4 regions of the Sporomusa sp. GT1 genome follow, and region 1 is predicted to be linked to each of the others. Evidence: riboswitches for the same ligand, from Rfam matches in the RefSeq annotation. Region 1 holds a riboswitch; each other region holds the start of a gene.
What was found. Region 1 has a riboswitch for S-adenosylmethionine ahead of metK (methionine adenosyltransferase). Riboswitches for the same ligand answer to the same signal wherever they lie in the genome.
Positions count from the first base shown of each region.

Region 2: linked by a shared signal. The riboswitch ahead of GT1_RS21360 (homoserine O-acetyltransferase) and the one ahead of metK (methionine adenosyltransferase) in region 1 are both predicted to bind S-adenosylmethionine.
Region 3: linked by a shared signal. The riboswitch ahead of GT1_RS17025 (MetQ/NlpA family ABC transporter substrate-binding protein) and the one ahead of metK (methionine adenosyltransferase) in region 1 are both predicted to bind S-adenosylmethionine.
Region 4: linked by a shared signal. The riboswitch ahead of GT1_RS17485 (PLP-dependent aspartate aminotransferase family protein) and the one ahead of metK (methionine adenosyltransferase) in region 1 are both predicted to bind S-adenosylmethionine.

Region 1 covers NZ_BMBX01000003.1:217,505-225,669, reverse strand. Annotated here, with positions in the region: gene def (peptide deformylase) at 1-272, opposite strand, end outside; gene priA (primosomal protein N') at 389-2,809, opposite strand; gene GT1_RS22510 (hypothetical protein) at 2,909-3,037, opposite strand; gene GT1_RS06675 (heavy-metal-associated domain-containing protein) at 3,050-3,277, opposite strand; gene metK (methionine adenosyltransferase) at 3,476-4,663, opposite strand; SAM riboswitch class I at 4,733-4,841, opposite strand; gene coaBC (bifunctional phosphopantothenoylcysteine decarboxylase/phosphopantothenate--cysteine ligase CoaBC) at 4,894-6,096, opposite strand; gene rpoZ (DNA-directed RNA polymerase subunit omega) at 6,106-6,312, opposite strand; gene gmk (guanylate kinase) at 6,355-6,972, opposite strand; gene remA (extracellular matrix/biofilm regulator RemA) at 6,991-7,257, opposite strand; gene GT1_RS06645 (YicC/YloC family endoribonuclease) at 7,308-8,165, opposite strand, start outside.
Region 2 covers NZ_BMBX01000044.1:7,834-15,998, forward strand. Annotated here, with positions in the region: gene GT1_RS21345 (LysR family transcriptional regulator) at 174-1,088, opposite strand; gene GT1_RS21350 (hypothetical protein) at 1,365-1,532, opposite strand; gene GT1_RS21355 (homocysteine synthase) at 1,648-2,934, opposite strand; gene GT1_RS21360 (homoserine O-acetyltransferase) at 3,018-4,220, opposite strand; SAM riboswitch class I at 4,328-4,437, opposite strand; gene GT1_RS21365 (xanthine dehydrogenase family protein molybdopterin-binding subunit) at 4,553-6,847, opposite strand; gene GT1_RS21370 (xanthine dehydrogenase family protein subunit M) at 6,872-7,720, opposite strand; gene GT1_RS21375 ((2Fe-2S)-binding protein) at 7,717-8,165, opposite strand, start outside.
Region 3 covers NZ_BMBX01000019.1:17,376-25,540, forward strand. Annotated here, with positions in the region: gene GT1_RS17005 (D-2-hydroxyacid dehydrogenase) at 1-867, shown strand, start outside; gene GT1_RS17010 (HDOD domain-containing protein) at 880-1,407, opposite strand; gene hisZ (ATP phosphoribosyltransferase regulatory subunit) at 1,400-2,581, opposite strand; gene GT1_RS17020 (YerC/YecD family TrpR-related protein) at 2,596-2,901, opposite strand; SAM riboswitch class I at 3,092-3,196, shown strand; gene GT1_RS17025 (MetQ/NlpA family ABC transporter substrate-binding protein) at 3,336-4,157, shown strand; gene GT1_RS17030 (TetR/AcrR family transcriptional regulator) at 4,205-4,795, opposite strand; gene GT1_RS17035 (DUF456 domain-containing protein) at 4,812-5,324, opposite strand; gene purD (phosphoribosylamine--glycine ligase) at 5,393-6,664, opposite strand; gene GT1_RS17045 (YdcF family protein) at 6,691-7,443, opposite strand; gene GT1_RS17050 (glutamine--tRNA ligase/YqeY domain fusion protein) at 7,523-8,165, opposite strand, start outside.
Region 4 covers NZ_BMBX01000021.1:17,720-25,884, forward strand. Annotated here, with positions in the region: gene cysK (cysteine synthase A) at 1-612, shown strand, start outside; gene GT1_RS17470 (ABC transporter ATP-binding protein) at 667-1,551, shown strand; gene GT1_RS17475 (DUF2292 domain-containing protein) at 1,628-1,981, shown strand; gene GT1_RS17480 (TatD family nuclease-associated radical SAM protein) at 2,009-2,611, shown strand; gene GT1_RS17485 (PLP-dependent aspartate aminotransferase family protein) at 2,659-3,804, opposite strand; SAM riboswitch class I at 3,888-3,985, opposite strand; gene hydE ([FeFe] hydrogenase H-cluster radical SAM maturase HydE) at 4,158-5,204, shown strand; gene GT1_RS17495 (YezD family protein) at 5,228-5,560, shown strand; gene GT1_RS17500 (PadR family transcriptional regulator) at 5,702-6,070, shown strand; gene GT1_RS17505 (HlyD family secretion protein) at 6,073-7,092, shown strand; gene GT1_RS17510 (DHA2 family efflux MFS transporter permease subunit) at 7,102-8,165, shown strand, end outside.

The sequences.
Region 1 (8,165 bases):
ACACTCAGACAGCCTTCTGTACCATTTTCACAGCCCTCTTTGTTAATGATTTCCGGATTAATCAGTTCGATAATGCCGTCACCAATGTCGATAACTACCACTCGCATGGATACTCCCACTTGCGGAGCAGCCAGTCCTATCCCGTCGGCGGCATACATGGTTTCAGCCATATCGTCAAGCAATTGTTTAATTTTGCGGTCAATCTTTTCTACAGGCGCAGCAATATCTTTAAGCACTTTGTCGCCTGCCTTTTTAATTTCCATTACTGGCATGGTTTTGTACCTCCCTCTTTCCTTTCAGGCCATTAGACAAATTTTATCACAGTTTAGCAGGTGACGAAAGTGTCAAATACACGAGTCAAGTCTTGACAAAATAATTCAATGTGAGGTTAGATGACATTTACAGGGTCTACGTCAATAACCACATCTTTGCGGCTGCTAATGTGCAAAGATGTGAACAGGCTGGTCACGGCAGCTGGATCCTCTGTTTTGATTAGAATATTAATGCGAAAGACGTCTTTTATTTTATGAACCGATGCCGGAAACGGTCCAATAATGTCGGCAGCTATTCCCGCCATTGCTTGAGCCAGTTCGCCTGCCAATTTGTTAGCACTCTGGTGCACCATGATTTCGTCGGCAGCCTGTACTGTTATTTTTATCAAATTAGCAAACGGTGGATAGTTCAGTTGACGACGGAAGGTAATCTCATGTTCATAAAATGCCGGATAATTATGTTCTGCTCCGGCAGTTATCGCATAGTGCTCGGGATTATATGTCTGCATTACTACCTGCCCGCTCTTTGCGCCGCGTCCCGCTCTCCCTGCCGCTTGCGTCAAGAGCGCAAATGTCCGTTCGGCTGCCCGGAAGTCGGGCAGATTAAGCGCAGTATCTGCCGAGATAATTCCAACTGCCGTTACATTAGGAATGTCGTGACCTTTGGCTACCATTTGTGTGCCTAACAAAATATCATACGTTCCGGCGGCGAAAGCCGCTAATATTTTATCATGTGCCATTTTGCCTCTGGTGGTGTCCTGATCCATACGCACAATTTTTGCCGCCGGAAATAATGCGGTAAGTGCCTCTTCCACCTTCTGGGTACCGGCGCCAAAATAACGGATATACCGGCTGCCGCATTCAGGACAAGTATCAGGCACAGTATGGCGTTCCTGACAGTAATGGCAGCGAAGGCTATTGCCGGGGGTGTGATATACCAGTGAAATATCACAATGTCTGCATTTGAGCACATGGCCGCATTCGCGGCACAGGACAAAGGTAGAATAGCCGCGCCGGTTAAGCAGGATAACGGCTTGCTCCTTTTTTGCCAGGGCTCTGGCTAACATCTCCTGCAGCGGCAGTGAAATGACGCTGCGGCGTCCTTGTGCCAATTCCTGGCGCATATCAACAAGCGTAACTTCCGGCATTGGCACATCATCAACCCGTTTATTCATAGAGATTAATGTATGGGTGCCGTTAAGTGCCTGGAAGTAAGTTTCTATCGCCGGGGTAGCGCTGCCCAGTACCAGGGCTGCACCGGCCAGTCTGGCCCGGATTAAGGCAACCTGCCGGGCATGGTAACGGGGAGATTCTTCCTGTTTGTAAGTAAACTCATGTTCTTCATCGATAATTATTATGCCCAGATCGCGGGCAGGTGCAAATAAGGCCGAACGTGCACCAACAACAATGCCAGCCTGGCCGGACTGGAGGCGGCGCCAGGCATCGTGCCGTTCGCCGACTGATAGTTTGCTGTGGATAACAACAACATCATTACCAAACGCTGCCCGAAAACGGGCGACAAGCTGACTTGTCAAAGCAATTTCCGGCACCAGGACAATGGCTTGGCGATTATGTCGCCGGGCTTCAGCGACAGCCTTGATATAAATAAGAGTCTTGCCGCTGCCGGTAACGCCGTGAATCAAAAAAGATTTATGCGTCCCGGCTTTAATGGCTGGAATTATTAGCTGTAAGGCGTGCTGCTGCGGTTGTGTCAATGATACCTCGGCAGCCTGCTGACAGACGCTGTCATAGCTGTTGCGGAGCACCGGTACACTGCGGCTGGTAATGAGCCCTTGTTCTGCTAATTTTTTCACAGTGGCTTGCGTAATATTAAGGTGGCGCAACTGGGGCAAGGCAAGTTCATTATTCTGCAGGAGTGCCTGCAAAAGCCGGCGCTGGGCTGCCCTGGTTTTGGGCAGCATTTGCTCAGCTTGAGCAGCAGTTTCCTTGCTGACAGCCAAGTTAATAATTGTCGTTGTACTGGCTTTGCCGCGTGTATTGACAGTATCTGCATGAATAATTAGTTTATGTTGTAAAAAAAATTTTATCATAGCATCTATGTTACCGGGAAGTTTGGCAAGATCTTTGAGACTAACCGGACCATGAGCATAAATATAGGTGAGTGCCTGGCGGTATTCCTCCGGCTTGTTGGCGAGCAGAATGGCTGCCGCTTCATAATCCATTGCGGCAGATGCCTGATAGGCTTTTTGCGTTTTTACTCCCGACAGGCCGGGAACGAACAGACGCATGGCTTCGGCCAGTGAACTGAGATAATACTGGCTTATCCATTTGGCTGTTTTCAACATATTGTCATCAAACCAGGGGTAATCATCAAGTATAGCAAGGATGGCTTTTAAGCCTTCCGTACATTCGGGTTCCAGACCGACAACGAACCCTTCTACCTTCCTGTTGCCGAACGGAACTAGTACGCGCCAGCCGATAGTGATCTCAGGTAAGTGAGCTGGAATAATGTAGGAAAAAGGCTTAGTAATGCTGCGGGCAGGGATATTTACAATAATTTGAGCGGTGTTTGCCATTTTTTCTACACCTGGCTTTCTTTTCTTAAGGATAAAGAGAAGGGGACTATGCAGTCCCCTTTGTTAGCTAACATATATATTTATATTCGCTTTTCAGTGTCAAATACCTGCTACCGGTTTTTCGGGATCATGAGCGGCCATTTCCCAATCTAGCCCGGTGTCCATTGGCAAACGTTTAAAAAAACGCTTAATCCGGCGCTTTTTCAGCGGTGAAAAATGGAGCTTCATATGTCAGACTCCTCAACCTTGAATTGAATAACCGAGTGATTGTAAGGTTTCTTCAATATATCCGCTAGAAGTCACCGATGCATCATGGCTGACAGCAATTTGCTTAGAAGCTAAGTCTACTTTTACGGAAGAAACACCATGAAGGTGGGACAACGTATGCTCAATACGGTTCCGGCAATGGTCGCCTTTGAGGCCCCCAACACGGTAAACGGATTGTGTGGTATTTTTCTGTGTGGCCAATGGAATACCTCCCTTTTTACTGAATTGAGTCTCCAGCAATATTAGTATTACCATTGGCCACTAATTAATTAATATTTATCCGATGACTAAGATTCAGATGGGGTTAAAACTTCATCTGAATCAAGTCTCCATTTATCCGCTGACTGCCCTGTCTAAGATTCTCAACCTCTTTTAGTTGAATCCCAAGAACGGTTACTCTTATATATTGGCTTCTTTGCGAAGCATATCGGCTTTATCGGTACGCTCCCAGGGCAAATCTATGTCAGTGCGGCCAAAGTGACCGTATGCCGCTGTTTGACGGTAAATGGGGCGTCTCAGATCCAGGGACTTGATAATGCCGGCAGGTCTTAAATCAAAGTGCTTGTTGATCAGTTCGACAATTTTGCTCTCGTCAATTTTCGCGGTACCAAAGGTTTCTACCATGACCGATACCGGCCGGGCAATACCGATGGCATAGGCTAATTGTATTTCGCACTTATCGGCCAAGCCTGCTGCGACGACATTTTTGGCTACATAGCGGGCAGCATAGGCAGCAGAACGGTCCACTTTTGTGGGATCTTTGCCGGAGAAAGCGCCACCGCCGTGGCGAGCCATGCCACCGTAGGTATCGACGATAATTTTGCGTCCTGTCAGTCCGGAGTCACCTTGCGGGCCGCCTACAACAAACCGGCCGGTAGGATTGATATAGTATTTGGTTTGCGCATCTAACAGTTCGCCGGGAACCATCGGAATGATAACTTTGGCGATAAGATCTTTTTCAATGGTTTCTCTGTCGACTTCCGGGCTATGCTGGGTTGAAATTACGATAGTATCAATGCGTAACGGTTTACCATCCTCATATTCAACAGTTACCTGGGTTTTTCCGTCCGGACGGAGATATGGCAGCTCGCCGTTCTTACGAATTTCAGAGAGGCGGCGGGCTGTTTTGTGAGCCAGGGCGATGGGCAATGGCATATATTCCGGAGTCTCGTTGGTAGCATAACCGAACATCATACCCTGGTCACCGGCACCAATCGCTTCAATGGCATCCATATTGCCTAACTTGGCTTCGAGAGCTTTATCAACGCCTAAAGCAATATCTGCAGACTGTTCGTCAATAGAAATTAACACACCGCAGGTTTCACCGTCAAAACCATATTTGGCACGGGTATAACCAATACTTTTAATGGTTTCACGAACAATTTTGGGAATATCTACATAGCAGTTGGTCGTGATTTCACCTACCACATGCACAATACCGGTGGTAACCAATGTTTCACAAGCTACCCGGGCATTGGGATCATGAGCCAGAATTGCGTCAAGTACGCTGTCGGAAATTTGATCGGCAATCTTATCTGGATGGCCTTCGGTTACAGATTCAGATGTAAAAAGTACACGTTTTACCATAGTGCTGTCCCTCCTAAATTCTATATTGCAAAAAGAAAAGCCTCCGCAAGGGAGGCGTGATTGTTCTCACTCCCATCTTGCGGTTTATCCGCCGGAATTGGCACCGTTTTTAGTAAAACTACTAAAATGGTTGCCGCGGTTTCATCGGGCCAGTCCCTCCACCAACTCTTGATGAGTATAGCATATGCAATTTAACAACAAAAAGATTTTAATCTAAATACAAAAAAAAATCAAGTATAATTTGTCAACATTACACAAATTTTGTCAATCAGAATTTCAGCCACCTGGCGTTTAGTAAGCTGCGGCAGTTCTTCAATCAGGCCATTTTTATGTATGACTCTGACAATATTTGTGTCTGTATTAAAGCCGGCTCCCGGTAAAGTAACATCATTGGCAACAATCATATCAAGATTCTTCTTAATTAGTTTCTCTTGTGCATGACTTAAAAGCTCTTGCGTTTCGGCTGCAAAACCGATTAAGAGCTGATGCTTTTTACGCTCGCCTAATTCGCGCAAAATATCAGGATTTTTGACCAGGGATAAGGTTAGAGTATTGCCGGTTTTTTTTATTTTTTGGTCTGCTGCCGTCTCAGGCCGATAATCAGCCACAGCGGCGGCTTTGATTACAACATCGACAGTATCAAACTCCGCAAGAACAGCTTCACGCATTTGCGCGGCAGTTTCAACTTTTTTGACAGTTATCCCCGCCGGACAGGCAAGACTTGACGGACCGGAAACAAGAATAACTTCTGCGCCGCGCGCTGCGGCGGCTTCGGCAAGAGCATATCCCATTTTGCCACTCGAATGGTTGCCAATATATCTCACCGGATCAATGGGTTCACGCGTGCCGGCAGCCGTAACCAGTACCCGCTTACCGGCTAAATCCCGGTTGCCTTGCAGCAGGGATTTAACTTTTTTTACAATATCCGCCGGTTCAGGCAAGCGGCCGGGGCCATCCACACCACAGGCTAACATGCCGGAGGCCGGTTCTACTATATGATAGCCAAGTCCTGCCAGTTTGTTTAAGTTTTGCTGGGTAATTGGGTTTAGATACATGTTGGTATTCATGGCTGGAGCCAAAATTATCGGTGCTTTGGTAGCCATGACGGTGGTTGTAAGCATGTCGTCGGCTATGCCGTTTGCTATTTTGCCGATAATATTGGCTGTTGCCGGCGCAATGAGGAATAGATCAGCGCGGCTGGCCAGTGCAATATGCTGCACATTCCAGGTTTTAGGCTCTTCCCACATGTCGGCAACCACCGGGTTGCCGCTAATTTCGCGAAAAGTGAGCGGTGTGACAAATTCTGTAGCCGCTTTTGTCATGATAACATAGACCGTATGCCCGGCTTTCTTTAACCGGCTGACAATTTCAACTGCTTTATAGGCGGCAATGCCGCCGGCAACTCCGATAACGATAGTTTGGCCTGATGACATTGCTGACTCCTATTTAATGCCGGTTTTGGTGCGTTCGTAGGTAATTTTACCTTGAGCCACCTCTTCCAGGGCAATTGTCACCGGCTTATTGGATTTAGACTCCACCAGTGGCTGTTGGGCATCCATAATTTCCCGAGCCCGTTTGGCAGCTAAGACAACCAGTGTATATTTGCTGTCAACCTTTTTCACTAATGTATCTAAAGACGGATTAATCATAGCATATCCCCTTGCCTAATTTATTTGCTGTGCCAAGTTTCGTTAGTTACAACGTGCCTGGCAAAGACTATCAATTAAATCGGTATTGCGTTCTGCCCGATGCTTTTCGGCGGCAATGATTGTTTCCACTCTTTGCACAGCTGCCGCTACTTGATCATTTACTACAATATAATGATAGTTATGCGCCTGAGCAAGTTCGGCGCTGGCACAATGCAGGCGTTTTTTGATGACTTCCAGGCTGTCAGTACCGCGTTTATGAATTCTGTCAGCAAGCTCATCCAATGAGGGCGGGATTATATATATATATACACCTTCCGGAAATTTTTCTTTTATTTTCATAGCTCCCTGGGTATCTATTTCCAGTACGACATCATATCCGTTTTTTAACTGTTCAAGCACATAGTGGCGTGGCGTCCCGTAAAAATTGCCGTAGACTTCGGCCCACTCCAGCAGGTCGTCGTTTTCAATCATGGTTTGAAAATGATCTTTGGCAACAAAAAGATAATTTACTCCGTCAGCCTCTCCCGTCCTGGGTTGGCGGGTAGTAGCCGATATAGAGTATTTTAACTGGGGATTGCTACGCAGCAGCTCGCGGCAAATGGTGCCTTTGCCGGTACCCGAAGGACCGGATACAACTAGTAGTATTCCTTGCTGCGGCATGGCTCTAACTCCTTTCCCTTATTCGGCAGTGTCATCGCTGGTGTCTTTGCTTGTTAACCGGTGAGCTACTGTTTCAGGCTGTACTGCCGATAAAATAACATGATCACTGTCGGTAATGATTACAGCGCGGGTCCGGCGTCCATATGTAGCGTCGATAAGCATACCCCGGTCGCGCGCTTCCTGAATAATGCGTTTGATGGGAGCTGATTCAGGGCTAACTATGGATATGATCCGGTTAGCCGACACAATATTGCCAAAACCGATATTAATTAATTTTATGTCCATTAAGACTCCTCCTATAAATTTATAGGCCACTTAGACGTAATTCTCCTATATTACTCTATGTTTTGGATTTGCTCTCTGACCTTCTCAATTTCACTTTTAATTTCAACAACAATATTGGCGATGGCAGAGTCATTTGCTTTGGAAGCAATTGTGTTGGTTTCCCGGTTTATTTCCTGAACAATAAAATCCAGCTTGCGCCCTACGGCGTCAGGCGAGTTTACAGTTGCCCGGAACTGGGATAAATGGCTTTTGAGCCTGACAATTTCTTCAGTGAAATTAGTTCTGTCAGCAAATATAGCCGATTCTTGCAGCAGTCTGGTTTCGTCAGGTTCTGCCCCTACTGCGGCCAGCAACTCCCGCATACGGTTTAATAGCTTTTCCCGGTAATCTACAAGAATCTGCGGTGCTCTCTCCTCTACAGCCGCAATATAGCTGCTGAGCTTGTCTACCCGCTCCAAGAGGTCGCGCTCAATATTTGCGCCCTCGGCTTCACGCATTTTCATCAGATTGGCCACTGCCGCCTCAATAGCCGCCGCCAGCTTGGGCCATAACTGTTCTACATCTTCGGCGATTTCTTCCACTTTGAAAACTTCAGGATATTTGGATAAGTGGTAGATGTTATCAGTTGCCGGTATTTCCAACAGACCGGCTAATTCTCTCATTGCATTATGGTAAGCCATCGCCAATTCTTTGTCAACCCTTACCGTACGTTTCTTTTCGCCATATTCATCAACCGTAATAAAAGCGTCCACCCGGCCACGTAAAATGGTACTGGCAATGCTGCGGCGGATCTTATCTTCCAGACTGCCCAGATTTTTCGGCATACGGATAACAATTTCGTTGTAGCGGTGATTTACCGCTTTGATCTCAATGATAATGCGATGGCTTGAATCAATGTATTCCCCCCG
Region 2 (8,165 bases), on a different contig from region 1:
GGCAGTATTCCCTAACAGAACATCGGACTGGCCGCAATACCTTGAGCAATTCGTTACTTATGCCTATAATTCTCCCGGCGATAATAAATATCCTGTGCGAATAAGGCAAACAGCGTCAAAATTAATACAGTTACTATCATAATTAACTTCTCGCCAAATTAAAAAAAACCGGACTATAGTCCGGCTTTTTTTAATTCAGCTTCCGCATCAAATAAGCGGGCGGCATATCTTAGCCATTCCCGGGCAGCAAAAGACAAGTATGTATCCTTTTTCCACATAACTGCCAAATGCCAGGGACTGATTTCCTCAGCAATAGGCAACGCGGTAACAACACCTGCTCCCAGTTTGTCGCATACCACTTTTGGCAGCAAAGCAACTCCCAGTTTAGCGGCCACTATCTCCACCATAAAATCCCATTGCGAGCTTTCACATAAGACTTTAGGCATAAATCCGTGCTCACGGCATTTCTCCACAATATGGTCATGCAGTGCAAAATCCTTCCGGAACATGACTATTGGCTCATCCTCAAGATCGGCAATATGCACAAGCTCCTGCCCGGCCAGGCGATGCTCCGGATGGACAATAAGCCATATGGGATCTTTAGTAAAGGCAAACATAGAAAAATCAGTTTTGTTTCTTACAGGCAGAACAACAACACCTATATCAATTTCCCCATCTTCTGCCATATCTTCTACGGCTTTTGAACCAACCTCAACCAGATCAATGATGATGTTTGGATAGTTTTTCTTGAATTCCCCAATGGCGATGGCAAAAAAGCTAGTCTCAACCATAGGCGGAATACCGATACGGATGCGGCCTTTTTGTCCTTTTGTTAAATCATCCAAATCGGAAGCTACCGTTTTAAGTGATTCAAGGATCCTGCAGCCACGTTCATAAAGGGTCTGCCCGGCATCTGTCAGTTTAATCCGGCGAGCCGAACGGTCGATAAGCGTAACCCCAAGCTCATCCTCTAAGCTACGCACCATCTTGCTGATTGAAGGCTGGGAAACATGAAGTACTTTGGCGGCTTTGGTAAAACTCAGCTGCTCTGCCACCTCTATAAAGTAAGTTAAGCGAAGAAGATCCACAACACATGTACTCCTATTATTAATAAGGTAGATAGCCGGAAAAGGCCTCTACCTTATACTATGGATGGCACATTATGAATATGTCAAGCTATTTTATGCTGCAGCAATACATAATGAATAAAAAAGACTAACCGGCTCTTACCACCGCTGTCAGAAGCGATTTTTTCGAGCAGGTTAGTCCGCAGCCAGCCTAGTGACCCGTATACGCTGAAATCATAATAACTTCGCGGAACTTTTCCCGCGTATTCTAACTACACTTTCCACGTAGACGGACCACTAGGACGGAACTGCTTTATCCCAAAACGCCTGGGTCCTCGTTATATCTCTGCTGGCGGCAAGCGGCACAACTTTAGCCCGCTTGTCCACCAGCACTTCTGGTTTAACTGTCTCACAAGGGCTGCCAAAGTGCCAGAGTCCAAGGATTCTCGTAAGTAAAGCCTGCATAACTCTTCCTCCTATATACCGTAAATCTACCTTTATTGTATACCTTATTCACTTTACCAGTAAAATATACCTTAGGCATACATAGGATTCCTTACGGCTATAGGAGGGAGCTTCACTACTTGCTGGCGGCTAAGGCTTGCGCTAAATCATTAATCAAATCGGCTACATCTTCAATGCCGACAGAGAGGCGAACCATATCATCAGATACGCCGGCACTGGCCAATTGCTCGGATGATAACTGGGAATGGGTGGTACTGGCCGGATGAATAACCAGTGATTTAGCATCACCTACATTAGCCAGCAGCGAGAATAACCGGAGTGCATTAATGAACCTGCGTCCGGCTTCCAGGCCGCCTTTGATGCCAAAAGTCATTATGGCACCGGCTCCTTTGGGCAGGTATTTCTTCGCCAGATTATGATCCCGATGGCTTGCTAACCCGGGATAGCTGACCCAGGATACCAGCTCATGCTTCTCCAGATAGTTGGCAACAGCCAGTGCATTTTGACTGTGCCGTTCCAGCCTCAAGTGCAGCGTTTCCAAACCCTGCAGGAACATAAAGCTGTTGAACGGACTCAGACAGGCGCCAACATCCCGGAGTACCTGCACCCTGAGTCTGATAATATATGCAAGCTTGCCAAGGGCTTCGGTATATTTCATATCATGATAGCTGGGGTCCGGCTCTGACAGCAGCGGGAACTTGCCATTGCCCCAGTCAAATTTGCCGCCGTCAATAACCACACCGCCCATAGTGGTGCCATGACCGCCAATAAACTTGGTTGCCGAGTGGATTACAACATCGGCGCCAAAATCAATTGGGCGGCACAAATACGGAGTAGCAAAGGTACTGTCAATCATCAGCGGTAAACCATGGTTATGCGCTACAGCAGCTACGTTCTCCAAATCCAGCACATCGATCTTGGGATTGCCGATGATTTCAGCATACACTGCCTTCGTTTGGGGCGTAATGGCAGCGGCAAAGTTTTCCGGCTTGCTCGGATCAACAAACTTAACCTTTATCCCTAACCGCGGCAACGTGTGGGCAAATAGGTTATACGTTCCGCCATATAATGTCGAGGAACTGACAATCTCATCACCGGCCTGGGCAATATTGACAATGGCTGCAACAATGGCCGCATGGCCTGAGGCAAAGGCCAGCGCCCCCACACCGCCTTCTAACGCGGCTATCCGCTGTTCAAATACATCATTTGTCGGATTCATAAGCCGGGTATAAATATTGCCGCTTTCCTTCAAACTGAACAAATCGGCTGCATGGTCGGCATCCCGGAAGTTGTATGCGGTAGTCAGATACAGCGGTACTGCCCGCGAACCGGTTGTTGGGTCAGGCTGCTGCCCGGCGTGTACGGCCAGGGTATCAAAACGTAGATTTTCTGGCAATGTCATAATCATCCCTCATTTTATATGTATTTTGTATATAAATATCGCTTAGGAAATGTCCCTGTCTTACACTGGCCGGGCTTGCTGCCTTACACGGAAACGTCCGGTACTAGCCTGGCCCCCAAATAAGCCAGGCTGGATGCTCTGAACTTAATCCACTGCCTAATAGGTACCGCGGCAGAAACCGGCAGAACTTTATTAATAAAATTGGTCAGTATGGGCCTGAGCAAATGAAAATCAATGAGAAATCCATCATGCCCATGCGGGCTGTCAATGATGGCAAAGTCGGTGCATACACCTGCTTGCCGCAGGGCTTTCGCTAATTCTTCCTGCTGGTGCGGCGGATATAAAATATCAGAACTTACTCCCACTACCAGTATTCTGGCATCTATTCTTGCCAAAGCCGCTTCATAAGAAGAATAGCCGGTACCAATATCAAAGAGGTCCAATGCTCGCAGCAAATACAAATACGAGTTGGCATCAAACCTTTTTACCATGCCTTCGCCCTGATAATCAAGATAATTTTCAATTTCAAATTGTCCGGCCCGCGTCCGCCGGCCAAACTTATATGACATAGACAACTCGCTCTGATAGGTAATCATCCCTAAGGCCCGGGCAGCGGCCAAACCCTGCTTGGGTCCCGGACTGCCGTAATAGTCGCCATTTTGCCACGCGGGGTCAAGCGTGACGGCTTGGCGGCCTACACGGTTGTAAGCAATAGCCTGCGGCGAGGAATAGCCGGGTGCGGCAATGACAATCGCTGCATCCACAAAGCCAGGATAATCAACCGCCCATTGCACTGCCTGCATCCCGCCCATTGAGCCTCCCACCACCAGGGATAAGTGCTCAATCCCTAATATATCCAGCAGCCGTTTCTGGACCCGGACCATATCTTTGACGGTAATTTCCGGAAATCTCATGCCATAAGGCTTGCCGGTGGCAGGCTCAAGCGAAGACGGGCCGGTAGTCCCTTGGCAGCCGCCAAGCACATTGGCACAAATAACAAAAAACCGGGTGGTATCAAGCGGCCGGCCTGGGCCAATTAAGGGTTCCCACCAGCCCTGCTCATCATATTGGTCATGCGCCGCAGGATGGCTGTCACCGGTTAATGCATGCGCCACCAAAATTACATTGTCGCGTCCTTCTGACAGCTGGCCGTAGGTTTCATAAGCTACTGTAACCTGCTCTAAACAACCGCCCTGAACTAAATCCAGCGGCTGCTCAGGTGTCGCAACTTGAGCCAGCTTAAGTTGCGGCCGCCATCTAAACCCCGGAAAAAAGGTAACAACCATGATATCCTCCCTCCTACTATAATGATTAGACCTAACTGTTTTCATGCAGAAGAGCTAATAAAAAACCCCCTCTGCAAAGAGGGGGCAAACCGGCATACATAAAGCCCCTCTCATCTCCCAGGAATATCTACTGATTCCTGCTGGAATTAGCACCACTGCGCATTGCGCCGGTTGCCGGGTGTCATCGGGCCAGTCCCTCGACCTCTCTGGATAAGAGTTCAATATTAATTTATTGGTAGATGTATATATGATACCTAACCCAGGATACATTTGTCAAGTATATCCGGGGTACAATGTTACAGTTTTTCATCCGCACTCCCCAAAACCTGACACTACCGAAGTAATGTACGGTTACTTGCCTGCCGGGCCGTAAGCATTGCCATAATTTTATCCGGGGTAACCGGCAGAATTGTGAAGTTGGCGGCAAGCGCATGGTTAATGGCGTTTACGGTAGCCGCCGTGACGGGGATTGTTGCAAGTTCACCCACACTTTTAGCTCCATATGGTCCATGCTCTTCGCCCTCTTCAATTAAGAGGACTCTGACCGGCGGCATATCGGGTGCATTAACCAGATGGTACTTACTAAAGCTAGCGCCACCGGCAACACCTGTCCGGGCGTCATAAGCAATATCTTCGCTGATTGCCAGCCCCAGTCCCATTTGCACACCCCCATGAATTTGCCCTTCTACAAAACCGGTATTGATGGCCTGGCCAATATCATGTACGGCTACAACGTCCACCACCTTGACAAAACCGGTATAAGTGTCCACAGCCACTTCGACGAAGTTTACAGCATATGAACCGGGGTTGGCCGGGGATCGATAGGTAATGGTACAAATAAGCTCGACCTGATTTTTTTGCTGAATAGCAGCCGCCATTTGTCCATAGCTGATTTTCTTTTCCGGTTCGCGGCTGGTATAGACCATGCCATTTTCAAGCAATACCTCTTCCTCACTGCACTGAAAAATTTTGGCCGACTCCCGGATCAGCAGGCTGCGCAATTCCTCGGCAGCCTGCATGGCATTGGCGCCGCAAACGTGGATAACCCGGCTGGCCTGGCAGCCGATATCATAGGGACTAATATCAGTGTCAGCCTCAGGCGCCTCAATCATATCAAGCGCAACCTCCAGCACCTCGGCCACAATCTGTTTCATGGCGGTTACCGTGCCATTGCCCAGGTCGTGCAAGCCGGCATTAAGCATAATACTGCCGTCTTCGAGCATTCTTATCGTCATTGTGCCAAATTCCTGGTAGGCTCCGTAATAGCCGTTACCATGGGTGGCACAAGCCATGCCTACACCGGTCTGCCATCGCCCCTCAGGCTTAGTCCTGTTCCATTTCTCACGCCAGCCAAAAGCCTCGGCGCCTTTGTGCACACAATCGATAATCCTGGCATTGCCCAGATTAGGCCCGCCGCCCGGATCAGCGTCAAAGGGGTGTACCAGGTTTTTCAGCCGAAATTCAACAGGGTCCATTTGTAAACGCCTGGCCACATTATCCAGATTGATCTCGGCAATGGTTTGCACCTGCGGCGATCCATAGCCCCGCGCCGCTCCTGCTATGGCCGTATTGGTATGCACGGCTATGGCCTGATAATGCTGGCTGGGAATACGGTACAGCCTGGACAGCTTTTTGCCCATCGCATAACAAATGACACGGCCATTGGAAGTATAGGCCCCTGTATCGATAATATGCTTCATGTCCCGCGCTATGATCTTGCCTTCAGGACTTACCACGGTTTTTACATAACCGATGGTCTTGGTTCTGGTCCGGGTGGCAATTATACTGGCCCACCGATCAAATTCTATCTTTACCGGCCTGTTCAAATCTTTGGCAAAGAAGGCGCAGTACGGCTCAAGGGTTATTTCCTGCTTGCCACCAAAAGATCCGCCGATGGGAGTTTTGATAACCCGGATTTTATGATAAGGCAGCCCCAGGACTTTGGCCACAATAAGCCGCACAGAATATACGATCTGGCAGGGACTATGCACCGTTATTCTCCCTCGATGATCCGGTGCGGCAATACATACGTGATTTTCCATAGCTGCATGATGAATTTTAGGAGTTTCTACCCGGTCTTCGACTACTATGCCTTCCGGTGCCGCCATGGCAGCTGCCGTATCGCCATAGCTGGTTTCCATGGTAAAAAACGGGTTGCCGCTGTCATGGACAGCAACCTGGCCGCTGAGGGCATCCTCCGGATTAATAACCATTGGCAAGAGTTCATAGTCAGTCTTTATGAGACTTGCAGCAGTTAGGGCCGCCGCCTTGGTTTCGGCAACCACCGCCGCTACCGTATCACCAATAAAACGAACAACCTCGGGGAATAGCTCCTGATCTTCAACTGCATTCTGACCGGCAAACCATACTTGCGAGTTAAATCTGATTTGCGGCGCATTGTCACGCATATATATCTTTACAACGCCAGGCACAGCCATGGCCTCGGAAATGTCAATATTCTTAATCCGCCCATGCGGAACCTGGCTGAATACCAGGTGAGCATGCAGCATCCCGTCGATAGCCATGTCGCCGGTATACCGGATTTGCCCGCTTGCTTTGGCTGCTCCATCTTCGATGGGTATTGACCTGCCGACATATTTGAAATTACGCGCCGGTTTGTCTGCCATCACGTTCCCTCCTGACAAAATAATTTAATTCCTGTTGCAAGCGGCAAACAAAAGACCGGTCAAGTCATGAGCCAATCCCCTCACGGCTGCCTTTTTGTAGGGATGGGAAGCCCGGCCTGTTATCATCTCATCTACCGTTTCGGCCAACAGCAATGTTAAGTTGGCAGCAAAACTTTCATCAACTACCTGCTGGCTGAAAAATTTTTGAATGGCAAGCGGACATACCGGCGTTTTGCCCAGAGCGCCCATAGCCACCTTGCCCTCGACAATCATGTTTTTACTGCTGTCATAAATAACCTGGGCGGCCAAACTCATCTTAGCAATGGTCACCTGAGACCGACTGCCAACTTTTACGAACCCGCTGCGGCTCCCGGCAGCAACCGGAATAACAATTTCAGTTATTAATTCTTTCGCCTGAAGCCCGATTAGGGCTTGTTCCAGGGTTAGGACACGCGCTCCTTCCGGTCCGGCAGTATGGATGCCGGCATTATAGACTGCCAGCACCGGCAGACTGTCACCGGCAGGTGAGGCACTGGCAATATTGCCGCCGATTGTTGCCCGGTTTCTTATTTGCACCGAACCTACCTGACCTGCCGCCTGTGCCAGAGCACCGGCTTTGGCTTTAATAACCGGACTGGCTGCAATAGCAGCAAAGGTGGTGCCGCCGCCGATCCTGATTTCAGAACCTAAGTCTTTAATATACTTTAGCTCTGCCACCTGGGAAAGATCGATCACCAGTCCGGCATTATTTCCAAGGCTATTATTGATAAAATCAGTACCGCCGCTGATAAATACCGTTTGAGCCGGGGCATGGGCAAGTTCCTGTAAAACATCCTCCAGCTTGGAAAAACCCGCAATCGCATAGCCGGTCATCTGCTTTGGCCTCCCTTCAACCCGTCGGCAGCAGACTTAACTGCTTTAATAATATTTACATAACCGGTGCACCGGCAAAGGTTCCCGGCAAGGGCCTCTCTTATTTCAGCTTCGGTTGGCTTGGTATTTTTCATTAATAAGGCCTTACTGCTCATAACCATGCCTGGTGTGCAGTAGCCGCATTGTACGGCACCATGCTGGACAAAGGCCTGCTGCACAGCATCAAGTTCACCGTCAGACGCCAAGCCTTCAATTGTCAGGATTTCGGCATTTCTGGCCTGATAGGCCAGCACCATGCAGGCATTAACAGCTTCGCCATTCATAATGACGGTGCAAGCACCGCATTCGCCTTCACCGCAGCCTTCTTTGGCACCAGTCAGTTTCAGCTTTAACCGCAACAGGTCAAGCAGCCTTTCCTGCGGTTCCACCACTAACTTGTGCGGCT
Region 3 (8,165 bases), on a different contig from region 1:
GTTACCGATGAAGCAAATGCTCTCGAGCATATGCCCTCCTGCCATATCTTAGTCACCTGGGGTTGGATGGAAACCCGTCATTTATACCAGGCTGCTCCTCACCTGGAATGGATTCATGCCCTAAGCGCGGGAGTGGAAAAGCTGCTGTTTCCTGAAATTCAGGCAGCAGACACCATCCTGACAAACGCGAAAGGTATCCATGGTATCCCGGTATCGGAACATGTGCTGGCCATGATGCTGGCTTTCAGCCGGGGACTTACCGTCAGTCTCCGCCAGCAGGAGACCCGGCAGTGGAAACGCATTCCCGCCGGTGAATTGCACGGGAGTACCCTCGCCATTGTCGGTTTAGGCTCTATCGGCCGCGAGATTGCGAAAAAGGCCAAGGCGCTGGGGATGACGGTACTTGCCAGCAAGCAGGAGGTCACCACAGAATTATTTGTAGATAAACTGTATCCGCCGGATGATGATAGTCTGCTGGAAATGCTGGCCAAGGCCGATTTCACGGTTACCGCCCTGCCGCTGACCGAAAGCACGCAAAACCGGATTAGACTGCAGCATTTTACGGCAATGAAGCCTTCGGCTTATTTCTTCAATATCGCCAGAGGGGCTATTGTCAATGAAAATGATTTGGTCACCGCTTTGGAGCAAAACCTCATTGCCGGTGCCGGGCTGGATGTCTTTGCCTGTGAACCGCTGCCTGAGAGCAGTCCGTTATGGAGCATGCCCAATGTTATCATTACACCGCATGTTGCCGCCCTGTCACCGGCCTATCTTGACCGCTCCGTTAAGCTGTTTGCCGATAATCTTACCCGCTTTATCCAGGGGCGTGAAATGCTGAATGTGGTTGACAAAGTCAAAGGCTATTAGTACCTTGAGAGACTAATTCAGGCTGTCAGCCGCTCTGAGCAGTGTAAGCTCTACCGGTTCGCCGTCTGCCGGCGCTTCATGATGCCTGGCCACGATCCCGGTTATCCGCCTGTCAAGCCCGGCCGCCTCGAGCATAGCTGCTCCCCGGGCGGCATGATGATAATAGATATACATAGCATGCCGGAGATTGGCTACCTTGCCACCCCGCCCCAGTCGCTGCCAGCTTTTGGCCCAGCGCGGCACAAGGGTATCCAAAATTACGGTAATGATTTTATCGGCAACGCTGACATCCCCTTTTATCTTGCCGATATCATGAAGCAGCGCGCATGTTAGCAGTAATTCTTGGTCAACATCCTTTTCCTTAGCGGCAAGTTCCCCGGCTGTGTAGGCTACATTCAAAGCATGCCGCTGGTCAGGTAGGTTCATCTGCCAAAAGAAGGCGGCTGCCGCCGGGTCTAAATACCGCTCCACAAACTGCCTGTCTGTTTCGCTAATCCGGGCAGTGACCGCCGCTACAACCTGTTTTATCCGTTTACTCAATATATATCAATTCCTCATAGCCCCGGGTGCGAACCACTGCTTCCGCCACCGCCCGCGGTTCGGCAGCAAGCGCCAGTTCTGCCCGGCGTCTTTGCCGCCGGCATTGGTTAGCCGCTTCAATGGCCTGCGCCAGCTTACCTTCCGTCCAGGCAATATATACATCTTTACCCTGCACGCTGACGCCAATCCCCTGGCGCTCCAGAGCTAATAGCATCCGTTCTATTCCCATGGCGAAACCTGTCGCCGGGTTGGCAACCCCCAGTGAAGCCAGCATCGTATCATAACGCCCGCCCCCGCACAGCGGGAAGCCCAGTCCCGGCGTATAGCCCTCAAATACCATGCCGGTATAGTAATCAAAGTCACGAATTATGCCAAGGTCAAAATTGACATACTGATCGACACCATAGCCTGCAAGCAGCTTGTGAATATCGGCCAGGTTATCCAGCGCCGCCCGGCTGAGGTCATTGCTGACCAACCGGTAGGCTCTGCTTAACATATCCTCCCGTCCATGCAAAAGCGGAATTTGCTTAAGCAGTTCTTGCGCTGCCTGCTTAAGTCCGCTCTGTGAAAGCAGTTCGCCAAGCCCAACTAAATCGCGGGTAACCATGGCGGATTTGATCTGCTGCTGGCGCTCGGGGCTTAACTGGCTTTCCGCCATCAGGCCGTTGATAAAATCCACCTGGCCTAAGCCGATTTGAAAATTGGTCAGCCCGGCTTCCAGCATAGCTTCTACCGCCAGGGCCACAATTTCGGCATCGGCTGCCGGACCGGGCGCACCTAACAGCTCCACCCCGGCCTGATAAAACTCGCATTGTCTGCCGGCCTGCGCCTGCTCATGGCGAAAGACATTGGTAAGATAAAACAGCCTGAGCGGCAACGGCATTTCCTTCAGTCTGGTTGCCGCCACCCGGGCAATCGGGGTTGTCATATCCGGTTTGAGTGCCAGAATCCGGTTGTTTTTATCAAAAAATTTAAATACATGCTGCTGAATGTTGCTGCCTGTGCCCACTGCCAGTGTTTCCATATATTCAAAGGTCGGTGTTACTATTTCGTCATAGCCCCAGCAGGAAAATAGATCGGCCAGTGCCCCCTCGACAATCCGCTTCTGCTTGGCTTCCCGGGGCAGCAAGTCCCGCGTCCCATACGGAATTTGCGGTACAAAATTTTTGTTCATATTAACACTCCATTCTACTCAGCCTTGTTTTCCTCCAGATGGGCCAACACAGCTTTATAACCGTCGGCTCCATAATAAAGGCAGCGCTTAACCCGGCTGATGGTTGCGGTACTGGCACCGGTAGCGGCAACAATATCGTCATAAATGACGCCTGCCTTTAACAGCCGCGCCACTTCCAGCCGCTGCGCCATCGCCTTAAGTTCGCCGATTGTGCATACATCCTCAAAAAACTGGTAACACTCTTCCTCGCTGCTAAGCGATAAAATCCCCCGAAACAGCTGGTCGGTAAGTGCATCTTTCAATTTGGGATTTGCGGTCATACTATTACGCCTCCTGTAAATACTTGCTTACACTATCTATTCGCTACACACCTGTTTTTTCCTTCTTTATTCCTTTCCAGCTTTATCGAATTAAAACTTTTTACTATTTTACTCATTTTTACTAATTTAATTATATTTTTATTGACAGACATACCTATCGGTGCTAATATAAATTTCATAAATTACATATTGTTCATCAAGAGCTGGCTGAGGGAATGGCCCGATGACGCTGCGGCAACCATCGCAATTTGCGAACGGTGCCAATTCCACAGGATACTTTCCTGGCAGATGAAGAACTGGACAACAAGCCATTTCGGACTGCCGAAATGGCTTTCACTATTTTTACGGGAGGAGGCTGACCTGCTTTTTTTAGCCAGAACATTGTCTTACCTTGGTGTCATTAGTAAAGTAACTACTATTAGGAGGAATATGTCATGAAAAAGATTACCTTATTATTGCTTGCCGCTTTATTGGCGTTCTCCACTCTCCTTGCCGGGTGCGGCGGTAAAGAAACCCCTGCCCCTTCAGCAACTGAGAAAAAGACTATCAAAGTAGGCGCAACCCCTCTGCCCCATGCTGAAATTCTTGCTGTCATCAAACCCATTCTGGAAAAAGAAGGCATCAATCTGGTTGTGGTAGAAATGAGCGACTATGTCCGTCCTAACATGGCTGTTGCGGAAAAAGAACTTGATGCTAACTTCTTCCAGCACATTCCCTACCTGACCAAGTTCAGCGCCGAGCGCAAACTGGATCTAACCTATACTGCTGCCGTACATATCGAACCCATGGGGATTTATTCTAAAAAAGTTAAAAACCTGAATGACCTGCAAAACGGCGCAGAAATTGGCATCCCGAACGATCCCACCAATGGCGGCCGCGCTTTGGCACTCCTAGAGAAGGCCGGCATTATTAAACTTAAAGACGGCGCAGGCGTTACCGCTACCGTCAGCGACATTACCGCCAACCCCAAAAATGTAAAAGTCCGCGAACTGGAAGCTGCTCAATTGCCGCGTTCCCTGGATGATCTGACTTTAGCTGTCATTAACACCAACTACGCGCTGGAGGCCAAGCTGGTTCCCGGTAAAGACGCCTTGTTTATTGAACAAAAAGACTCCCCTTATGTGAATATCCTTACCGTCCGCAAAGGCGATGAAAACCGCCCGGAAATCCAAAAATTAACCAAAGCCTTAACCTCCGAAGAAGTTAAGAAATTTATCAATGAAAAGTACCAAGGTGCTATTGTACCGGCATTTTAATGAAGTAAAAAATGAGTCTGGGGAAATCCCCGGACTCATTTTTTTTATTAACGGTTAACTATCCCGTACATAAAAATATCGGCAATGCTGTTGGCCGTACTATCAATAGAATCCTGTTCTCCGCCAACAAACCCCTGAAACACCATCATCACAATAACACTGAACAAACCATGGGCGGCTTTGTGCACATCACACTGGCGGATAGTACCTTGATCAATTCCTTCCTGTAAGATCCGCTGCAATGTCCCGATAGTGTGAACAAACCTTTCCCGGTATTTTTCCCGCTCCGCCTCGGTAAAGCTTGACGGTTCCTCACGGCCTAACCCGCGCATCTCATGCATGAGCACCCGCCACAAATCCGCATTTTGCACATAAAACTCCAGAAAAACACGAATGGCTTTCTTGGTTTTATCCAGCGCCGGTTCGGCAAGAGCAGCAATGGTATCCAACTCAGCTTCAAAACCGGCACTGCGTTCCTTAATCAAGGTATAAAAAAGTTGTTCCTTATTGACAAAATAGTTATATACTGTGCCTTTACCGGTATCGGCTAAGGCAATAATCTCGTCAACCGTGGCGCGATGATAGCCTTTGCGGGAAAAAACAGTATAGGCAGCATCAAGTATTTGCCGGCGTTTCATAAGTTTCCTCCTGTCCTTACCAAGCCAGTTTGGAAAGGATCAAAACCACCATGCCGATAGCCATGGCTAATTTGAAAATCAATCCCAATGCCTGACCAATCATGATACTCTTGGCAACCCGCCCCGCTTTCTCCCGGTTGCCGGTAGCGGCATACTCCGCCAGGTAACCGGCGGCAAAAGAGCCGGTGATGGCCCCCGCAATCGAGCCAAGTCCCGGCATAATGCCTGTGCCGGCAATACCGCCGACAATGCCGCCAAAAAAGGCAGACCCGATAGCCATACGGGATGCATTTTCTTTTGTGGCCCCCAGCGCTCCTGCTATAAATTCAGCCAGTTCGCCCAGCAATAATGCGCCCAAAAGCAGCAAGAGCACGGTACTGCTCATATGCACGAAGCCTTCTGTATAGCCATACCCCAGCGCCGTAAAAAATATGAGCCAGTTGCCAGGCAAGCCAATTGCCGTCATACCAATGCCAACAGCAATGATGGCTATAACCAGTAGATTAATGGCTATTAACCCTGCATCCAAACCATGCACTCCTTTGCGAGCGGGTTGCCAGCAATCTGCCTAATATGCGTGGCAATCTCCCTCTTAGCTTATTTGCGGTTAAACGCCCGGTGGGCTATATCTTTGCGGTACTGCATTCCCGCGAATTTGATTTCAGGTACAGCCTGATATACCTTCTCTACCGCCGCACGAATATCACCGGCTACGGCAGTCACGCCCAGCACCCGGCCGCCGGTGGTAACAATATGGTTGTCCTTGCTGCCGGTACCGGCATGAAAAACCATCGCGCCCTGCTTTTCCGCCTGATCAATACCGGTAATTTCATTCCCCTTGGTATAATCGCCCGGATACCCCGCAGCCGCCAGCACAACACAAACGGCCGCTTCCTGCCGCCAATTTATGGTTACATCAGCCAACCGCTCCCCGACACAGGCCTCCATGATATCCACCAAATCACTATCCAGCAGCGGCAATACCACCTGTGTTTCAGGGTCACCAAACCTGGCGTTAAATTCAATGACCTTTGGCCCCTGGGCCGTAATCATCAAACCGGCGTATAAACAGCCTTTATAGATAATGCCTTCCTGACGCAGCCCGTCAACCACCGGCTGCAGCACCTCGCGCGTCACCTGCTCCCGCACAGCCTGAGTTACCACCGGCGCCGGGGCATAGGTTCCCATACCACCGGTATTGGGCCCCTGATCATTGTCAAAAATCCGTTTATGGTCCTGAGCCGCCACCATGGGAGCTACCGTAAAGCCGTCGGTAAAGGCCAGCAGGGAGGCTTCCTCACCCTCTAAATATTCCTCAATAACGATCAAATTACCGGCGCTGCCGAAAGCCTTGTCCCGCATCATCATATCGACGGCAGCAACCGCTTCCTCCACCGTCATGGCTACCACAACACCCTTGCCGGCTGCCAAACCGTCTGCCTTAACAACAATGGGAGCCCCCTGCTCCTTGATATAGGCGATAGCTTTGTCCGCATCGGTAAAAGCCGCGGAAGCGGCGGTGGGAATATTGTATTTGTGCATAATTTCTTTGGCAAAAGCCTTCGAGCCTTCGAGCTGGGCCGCCTGCCGGGACGGTCCAAAAGCCTTGAGCTGTAATGTGGCAAAATGATCGACAAGCCCGTTGGCAAGCGGCAGTTCCGGGCCAACCACGGTTAAATCGACAGCATGGGCTAAGGCAAATTGGCCCAAAGCGGCATTGTCGCTTACATCAATGTCGACACATTCGGCCACAGCCGCAATGCCGGGGTTACCCGGAGCGCAATAGATTTTTTCCACCCGGGGGCTTTGCGCCAGTTTCCAGGCCAGAGCATGTTCGCGTCCGCCACCGCCGATAAGTAAAATTTTCAAGATATCACTACTCCTCATATATAACATTAAAACCAGCGTACTGCCATAAGGCCGAGATATTCTTTGATGGCCAACTGGGTGTTATAGAAAGCGTCCGCCCGGGGCCATAACAAATGCCATTCAAAAATAAAGCGGGTATTTGTCTGATAGTCGGTTGGGTATGGCGTCACTTCCATATTATATTTAGCAAACTGCTGTACAGACCGCTCCATGTGAAAAGCCGAGGTCACCAGCACCGGACTGGTAAAACCACGCTCCGCTATAATCTGTTGCGTAAATTTAGCGTTATCGGTAGTATTAAGGCTCTGCCCCTCCACAATGATGTTGTCATCGGCGACGCCCAAGCCTTGCAGGATATGCCGGGCAATCTCGGCTTCCTTACCGGTATTGGCAAATACCTGCCCCCCGGAAACGATGACCGGCTTGCCGGTGAGACGGTGTAACTGCGCTGCCGTTAACAGCCGGTTGGCAGCAGACCCCATAAGATGTCCCTGCCCATGAACATTCGGCGTATCAGCCGTAGCCCCGCCTCCCAGCGTGACAATAACATCACCGGTTATCGCTGCCGGCGGCTGGTAACGGCTCTCTAAGGACCGGATTAAGATATCTCCCACTAACGGCGTGGATATCAGGTACAAAAGCGCTGTTATTAGCGCCAGCAGCCCTGCTCCCCGCTGGTGCCGGTAATACATCCGGCCACAGACAAAAGCCAGCGCAGCAATAAACAGGCCTGGTGGCAGCAGAAAAGTTATGTATAGAAACTTTATCAAAACCAACACCGGAATACCTCGTTTCTAGCATCTGGCATCAGAAAGACTTTTGCCGGCAACCCGTGCCTGGCAAAAGTCTTTCCTGCTATTATTTCTTCTCCAGCTTGGCCCAGGAATCTTTCAGGGAGACGATACGGCTAAATACGGGAAGGTCGGCGGTTGAATCACGATCAACGACAAAATATCCCTGCCGCATAAACTGAAAACGACTGCCTGGCTGAGCTGTTTTGATACTTGGTTCCACTAAGCAGGCTGTCAAAACTTCCAGGGAATCAGGGTTTAGCGTATCGACAAAATCCTTAGCCTCTTCTTCCTGATCCTGCTGATCAGTCAACAGGTAATCATACAGACGAACCTCGGCTTTTGCGGCATGAGCTGCCGATACCCAGTGCAGCACGCCCTTAACCTTGCGGTTTACCGTACCGCTGCCGCTCTTGGTATCCGGGTCATACGTACAATGGACTGCCACAATCTCGCCGGTTTGCTCATCTTTGATCACATGCTCGCATTTAATTATATAGGCATGTTTGAGCCTTACTTCCGCCCCGGGTGTCAGGCGGAAATATTTTTTCGGCGGATTCTCCATAAAATCGTCCTGCTCAATATACAGTTCCCGGGTAAAAGGCAGTGTCCGCGAGCCCATCTCAGGATTTTCCGGATTGTTCTCGGCTGTCATTTCTTCCACTTGTCCGTCCGGATAATTATCAATAATAATTTTAAGCGGTTTAAGC
Region 4 (8,165 bases), on a different contig from region 1:
GCGGAACTGGTGCTCACTCCCGGCGCAGCAGGCATGAAAGGCGCTGTTTTAAAAGCCGAAGAATTAGCTGCTGTGACGCCAAATTCATTTGTGCCGCAACAGTTTAATAATCCGGCTAATCCGGAAATTCACCGGGCCATTACCGCAGACGAAATATGGAAGGATACAGACGGTAAAGTAGATATTATCGTTGGCGGTGTTGGCACAGGCGGTACGATTACCGGTGTGGGCGAAGTACTCAAACAGCGCAATCCTGATATCAAGGTGGTCGCGGTTGAACCCTTAGATTCCCCTGTTCTTTCCGGTGGGCAGCCCGGCCCTCATAAGATTCAGGGAATTGGGGCAGGTTTCGTTCCCTATGTACTGAACTTGGATGTAATTGATGAAATCTTTAAAGTGAAGAATGAAGAAGCTATTACTACCGCACAGCGTTTGGCTAAGGAAGAAGGTGTATTGGTCGGTATCTCTTCCGGTGCAGCGGCGTTTGCCGCCCTGCAGGTAGCCAAAAGACAGGAAAATAAGGGGAAATTGGTTGTGGTTATTTTGCCGGATACCGGCGAGCGGTATCTTAGCACCATACTTTTTGCAGAAAATGAAGGATCAAGTTTATAGCTTCGATACTGCTTGGATTGCAGTTTGACGATAGACAATAAAGGAGGAAGTTGGATGTCCAGCAATCAAATAGCACCAACAGAGATTTTTGGTGCAGATGACAAAATCATTGCCCGCAATATCCGGCGTGTATTCAAAATTAAGCGCAAGCCAAACGAAACAGCTACAGAATTTGAAGCAATTAAACAGTTGGATCTTACTGTTAAACAAGGAGAATTTTTAGCTATTGTCGGCCCAAGCGGCTGTGGGAAATCAACTTTTCTGGACATGATTGCCGGTTTGGCTCACCCCAGCTCCGGCGAAATATATATGGATGGTAAACTGATTGACGGTCCGGCTTTGGACCGTGGCATCGTAATGCAGGGGTATGCGTTGTTTCCCTGGCGAACAGTGCGAAAAAACGTTGAATTTGGGCTTGAAATAAAAAAGGTGCCGTCAAAAGACCGCAAGGAAATCAGTCAGCAGTATATTGAATTAGTCGGCCTGAAAAACTTTGAGGACAGGTACCCCCATGAATTGTCCGGAGGCATGAAGCAGCGCGTAGCTATTGCCAGGGCATTGGCTTATGATCCGGAGGTCTTGCTTATGGATGAACCGTTTGCAGCCGTTGATGCTCAGACCCGGGAGGTTCTGCAGGAAGAATTGTTGCGCATTTGGGAAAAAACCAGGAAAACCATTGTTTTTGTTACACATGGTATTGATGAAGCAGTATTTCTGGCAGACCGGGTAGCTGTAATGACGGCAAATCCCGGAACAATCAAAGAAATTGTTACGATTAATCTGCCAAGACCGCGTGATGGTATCCGTTCATCAGCCGACTTTGGCTGGGTTCGGCACAAAATTTGGGAATTACTGCAAACCGAGCATTTCACCGCTGGCAAGACGAAGTTATCTGGAAAAAATGTGGCTGAATCCATATCTGCGTCGGCAGCATTGTAAACTGAATCAGTACACTTTTGCATTGCATCTTGTTTGGCTGATGATTTGTCGATAATAATTAATTCGGGGGTGTAATGTGGAAAAGTTAAGTTCCAAGAAACGTTTGTTGCCGCAAATTATGGAGTTGATCCGTCATTCGCTTCATACGGTTAAGTATGGGCACTTAATTTTGACAGTGCAGGACGGCTATGTGATTAAAATGGAGAGAACAGAAAAATTTATTTTTACCGCTAAAAATAAATCCGGCTATATAGTACAGGATGTTCCAGCAAGACAGCACTCTTTTCAGCCTAAAATCATTGCTCAGCTTGAAGGTCTGATGTATGGGCAGCTGATTATCCGAATTGAAGATGGCAAGGTGGAACAGATAGAGAAAACCGAAAAACGGCGGATTAACGAACAGGAAGGAATTTACGGAGATGGTATCTAAGGCATAGTTGATTGAAAAAAGGGGGTGATGATGACGATTACGTATGAATGGGGAGACTCTTTATATATCAATATTACCAACCGCTGTACCAATAATTGTACTTTTTGCGTGAGAAATAATCAGGAAGGTATTTCCCGGGGAATGAATCTGTGGCTGGAACGGGAACCTACGGTCAGTGAAGTTCTGGCAGATATTCAAGCCAGGGATATCTATAAGTACCGGGAGTTTGTATTTTGCGGATATGGAGAACCCATGCTGCGAACTTATGATATTGTTGAAATATGCAGATGTTTGAAAAATACATATAATATACCTATTCGCATAAACACAAACGGGCATGCCAATTTGATTTGCGGGCAGGATATCACTTCACAGTTAGCAGGGCTGGTGGATGCTGTTTCTATTAGCATGAATGCAAAAAACAATAAAGAATATCAGGAATTATGCCAATCCGATTATGGTGAAAAAGCCTATGAGGCTATGCTTGCGTTTGCTGCTAAATGCAAAAAGTATATTCCCCAGGTAGTACTGTCTGTTGTTGATGTTATGTCTGATGACAATATCCAGTCCTGCCGGGAGATTGCCAACAGAATTGGTGTTGATTTTAGAGTCCGGCATTATCAATCATAATTTAGAGATAGAAATGAGTCAGAAAAAATTTCTGACTCATTTCTATCTTACTGTTCCAGCGCCTGGGCCAAATCGGCAATAATGTCTTCCACATCTTCAATGCCGACAGACAAGCGCAAGAGACAGTCACTAATGCCTAAGCGCTCACGAATGTCGGCCGGGATGTCGGCGTGGGTCTGGACTGCTGGGAAGGTGATCAGCGATTCAACGCCGCCTAAACTTTCGGCAAACTGGAGGACTTTTACCTTGCGCAGCACTTGGGCAGGCAGGCGGGGATGGTCTACGGTGAAAGACAGCATGCCGCCATAGCCAGAGGCCTGGGCGTCCTGGATTTCTTTACCGGGATGGTTGGCTAAGCCGGGGTAATAGACTTTGGTAACACTGGGATGGGTGGTAAGCCACTCGGCGACAGCCTGTGCGTTTTTTTCGTGCTGGCGTGACCGGATTGCCAGTGTCTTGATCCCCCGCAGTAAAAGCCAGCTGTCCTGCGGCCCAAGGATGGCGCCGGTAGCGTTTTGGATAAACCCGATTTTTTCACAGAGCGCGGGGTCACCGGCAACTACCAGACCGCAGACCACATCATTATGGCCTGACAGGTATTTGGTACCGCTATGGAAGACAATATCGGCGCCCAGAGTTAGCGGTTGCTGGAAATAGGGGGAGAGGAAGGTGTTATCCACAATGACGTGCACCGGTTGTGGGGTATGCTGACGGGCGATAGCCGTTATTGCCCGGATATCGGCAATTTTCATCAGCGGATTGGTGGGTGTTTCCAGTAAGATGGCTTTCGTGGCAGGCTGCAGTGCCTGGCGCACCTCTTCCAGGCTGCTGGTATCGACAAAAGTAACTGTCAGACCGAACTGGCTGAATATCTTGTCCATAATGCGATAGGTTCCGCCATAACAGTCTTCGGTAATAATCAGATGATCACCAGGCTGATACAGCATCAGTATTGCCGAAATGGCAGCCATGCCTGAAGCGAAGGCAAAGCCGGCATGTCCTTCCTCCAGGGCGGCTACGGCTTCTTCCGCCGCCTTACGGGTAGGGTTCTGGGTACGGGAATAGTCATAGCCGGTGCTGCGGCCGAGTTCAGGGTGGCGGAAGGTGGTTGTCTGGTAGATGGGAGTGCTGATGGCACCGGTGGTTTTATCGGTGACAAGACCTGCGTGGACGGCTTTGGTGGCAAATTTCATAACATATCATCTCCTATTTTGTGTTTGCGGCAGGCAACAAAAAAACGACTCCACCGTAAGAAGAGTCGCCTGTATGCGCTGATAACTCATCTTCCGGATTGCTCCGCTGGATTTAGCACCTTGCATTGCTGCCGGTTGCCGGGTGTCATAGGGCCAGTCCCTCGACCACTCTCGATAAGTTTAATTATTTAATTTTATTGGATTTTATTTTTGCATACTTAATACAATTTGTCAATAGATATTTTTATGCTTTTTATCTGCTTGCCTGCTTGATATTGACGCCGGTTGAAAAACCGGATATCATGATTTCAACAGGCATAACTATTTTGGGAATACGGGGAGGCAGTAACAGTATGACTGATAAAAAAGATATACTGGCATTAATAAAAAAAGCTGAAACAACCCATGAGCTTACTAAAGATGAAATTGTTGCGCTGCTGATAGATACCGAATACGAAGCGGAATTTTTTGCTGCCGCCGACCGGGTGCGCCGAATGTATGTGGGCGACGAGGTACATTTGCGTGGGCTGATTGAGTTTTCCAACACCTGCAAACAAAACTGTCTGTATTGTGGTCTAAGGCGGGATAATAAAAAGGTAAACCGTTATCGTCTGGGACCGGAAACCATCCTTGATTTTGCAACCAAAGCCAAGTCATACGGTTATCGCACGGTTGTGCTGCAGTCAGGCGAAGATGAATGGTTTGATGTGGCTGCCATGGTTGATATTATCAAAAAAATCAAGGAACTTGGTTTGGCGATTACGCTGAGTGTGGGTGAAAAAACCCGTGAGGTATATCAAGCATACCGTGATGCCGGTGCCGACCGGTATTTGCTCAGAATTGAGACTACCGACAAAGCATTGTATGAAAAACTCGATCCGGGCATGAGCTGGGATAACCGGGTAAAATGCCTGCAGGACATAAAAGAGCTGGGTTTTGAGCTGGGAACAGGTTCTCTGGTCGGTATACCGGGGCAAACTGTTGAATCGCTGGCCGATGATGTTTTGTTTTTCAAGAGCATGGATGCGGACATGATTGGTGTAGGTCCGTTTATTCCTAATCCGGACACGCCGTTAGCCAAAGAGGCAGGCGGTACTTTTGAATTAAGCACCAAGGTGATGGCTATGACCCGGCTGCTGTTACCGGATATTAATATTCCGGCGACAACCGCTATGGAGTCTTTGAACCCGCAGGGACGGGTACTGGCGCTGCAACGGGGGGCCAATGTAGTGATGCCCAATGTTACCGAGGGCGAATACCGGCAGCTGTATTTGCTCTACCCGGGGAAGATTTGTATCAACGACACGCCGGCTCATTGCCGTTCGTGTATTACCGGCAAAATTCAGGGTATTGGCCGCAAGGTAGCTGAAACGCACGGTTTCCGGGTAAAGCGGGCTTAGCAGCACTGGAAGGGAATGAGCGTATGAATAAACATATTTCTGAGGAAGTGCTTGCGTTGATTGAGCAAGCTGTGAAACATATTAATTTTGGTTCTGTTACCCTGGTACTCCAGGATTCACGGATTATTCAAATGGAGAAACTGGAAAAAATCCGGATAGGCGAACAGCCGCCGAAGGGCGCAGGTAAAACTGCAGCAGCTGCCACTGGGGTGCGAATGCGGATATTGCAGTCAGTTGACGGCATGGAATATGGAAAAGTGGCTATGCAAATCCAGGCAGGGCAGATTATGCAGGTGGAAAGAACCGAAAAATACCGGGTAGGAAAATTAACCGGCCTTCATGGCGACGGAATTTAAAGAAACATACGGCGATGAACTGCTTATAGTTCATCGCCGTATGTTTTTTTAGGGGTTTGTAATTTAAACAAAAAGATGTTAAAATTAATGTTATTAAAATTAATAATATTGCAATTCAATGCGATGAGGAGGCTTTACGGAATGGTTAAGGACAATGAATATAAGACAAGAGTCAAGGCTCTTGTCGGGCTATATATACTCACGATCCTGGAACAAAGTCCGGCTTACGGAAATGAAATTGCGGAACTCATTAAAGGCCGTACTTTGGGTATGATTTCACCCAATCCCAATGCCTTGTACCCGTTACTGCGGAAGATGGAGGAGCGCGGCTACATTGTTGGCAGCTGGGATAAGCCTGATACCCGAAACAAGCGGGTATATTCGATTACTGAGCAAGGTGTGTCCTATATACCGACCCTGCGGGAAATTGTCAGGCAAAGAATTAATGAGTCGGAACGCAAGCTTCAGATACTGCGCCGGGATTTGTTTGGTGAGGGCAGGGAGGAATAATAATGGGTCATAAAAAAGTGACGAAAAAGAAGTTTATGGCTGTGGCGGGACTTGTTCTCGCTATCGTTTTGTGCGGGGGATTATGGTGGTGGATCAAATACGCCGGTGTAGTCTCAACCGATGATGCCAGAGTTAAAGGGACGATTGTTACCGTAAGTTCGCGAATTTCGGCCAGGGTGGACGAACTGCCGGTTCAGGAAGGCGATGAAGTGCAGGCCGGTCAGGTGATTGCAAAACTGGACAGTAAGGAGCTAGAGGTGCAAGTGGCTCAGGCTAAAGCCAGTCTGGCTGTCGCTCAGGCCAAACTGGCGGGCGTCAAGGCCGGCAGCCGGCCGCAGCAACTGGCTCAGGCTGGGGCTGCTACAGAACAAGCGGCGGCAAACTTAGAAAATGCCAGGAAAATGTATGAACGTGCCGAAGCGCTTTATCAGCAAGGCGCTGTTTCCGCGCAACAACGGGACACAGCGCAAGCCAATCTGTCTGTTGCCCAGGCACAATATCATGCAGCAGGTGAATCGTATAGCCTGACGGCAGAAGGGGCGCGTTCTGAAGATATTCAGGCAGCTGCCGCTCTGGTGGAACAAGCAGCAGCGGCGCTGAAAAATGCCGAGCTTCAACTGGAACATGCCGTAATCCGGGATCCGATTGCCGGTGTTATCGCAGTAAAGTCGGTTAATATTGGTGAAAGCGTGTCAATCGGTCAACCCATTGTCAATATCGCAAATCTGAAAGATGTGTGGGTGGCCGCCAATATTGATGAAACCTATATCGGAAAAGTTCATACCGGACAAAGTGTTGATTTTACTATTGACGCCTACCCGGGCCGGAACTTTACCGGCGAAGTCAGCGAGGTAGGTGCTGCCACCGGCTCGCAGTTTGCCTTGCTGCCGACGGAAAACACTTCAGGCAACTATACTAAGCTTACGCAAAAACTGCCGATAAAAATTAAGGTTTCGGCCAATGAAATCTTTGCGCTAAAACCCGGCATGTCGGCTATTATAAGTGTGCATGTCAAGTCATAAGAGGTATATATGAAAAATTCTACGCCGGCGAACAAGTATTTAGTGCTGTTTACAGTAACTTTGGGAACCATGTTAAGCGGTTATGTGAGCAGTTCGGTAAATATTGCTTTGCCCAATATTATGCAGGTTTTCGGCTTTACTATGGATTCGGTAGTGTGGGTATCGCTGTCTTATATGCTGCCCTATGGGTCGATCCTGCCCATTACCGGCAAATTGGGAGATCAATTTGGCAGAAAAAGGCTGTATTTAATTGGATTAAGTCTTTTTACTATTGCCACACTGCTGGTGGGTTTAGCCTGGAATAGCACGCTGCTGATCATTTTCCGGGTACTGCAGGGGATTGGAGCCGGACTGTTATTTCCCAATGCCATGGCATTAGTTTCCGAAGCCTTTCCCGCCGGGGAACGCGGTAAAGCGTTGGGAATATGGGGGGCACTGGCTGCTGCCGGCAGTGCCCTTGGTCCGACGATTGGCGGCTCTATTGTCGAATACCTGGACTGGCACCTGATTTTTTATTCTATTTTACCGGTAGCGGCCGGCGGCTTGCTGCTGGGGGTGAAAGTACTGTCCGAATCCAAAGCCGGCAGCAATGAAACCGGCATTGACTATATTGGCGGTACGCTGCTGGTCATGAGCTTGAGCGGCCTGCTGTTAGTGCTGAACCAAGGTTCTAAAGAAGGCTGGTCTTCACTCTATATTATAAGCCTGTGTGCCGGTTCGGCCCTGTCGCTGCTGGCCTTTCTCCTGGTGGAAAGCCATATTGAAAAACCTATGGTGGATCTGGGTTTATTTAAAAATGTAACTTTTACTGTATCCAATATCGTCGGATTTTTGTCATATATGGCCATGTATGGCGGCTTGTTTCTACTGCCGTTCTATCTGCGCAATATTCAAGGCTACACTGCTATACGCGCCGGTATCGCCATGCTGCCGATGACGCTGTCGTTAGTGGTGCTGGCGCCGCTTGGCGGGCGGCTTGCCGACAAGTTCGGCTCAAAAATTCCGGCCTCAACCGGAATGGCTATTATGGCGGTGGCTTTATTTTCTTTTCGTATTTTGGATGATAAAACTGC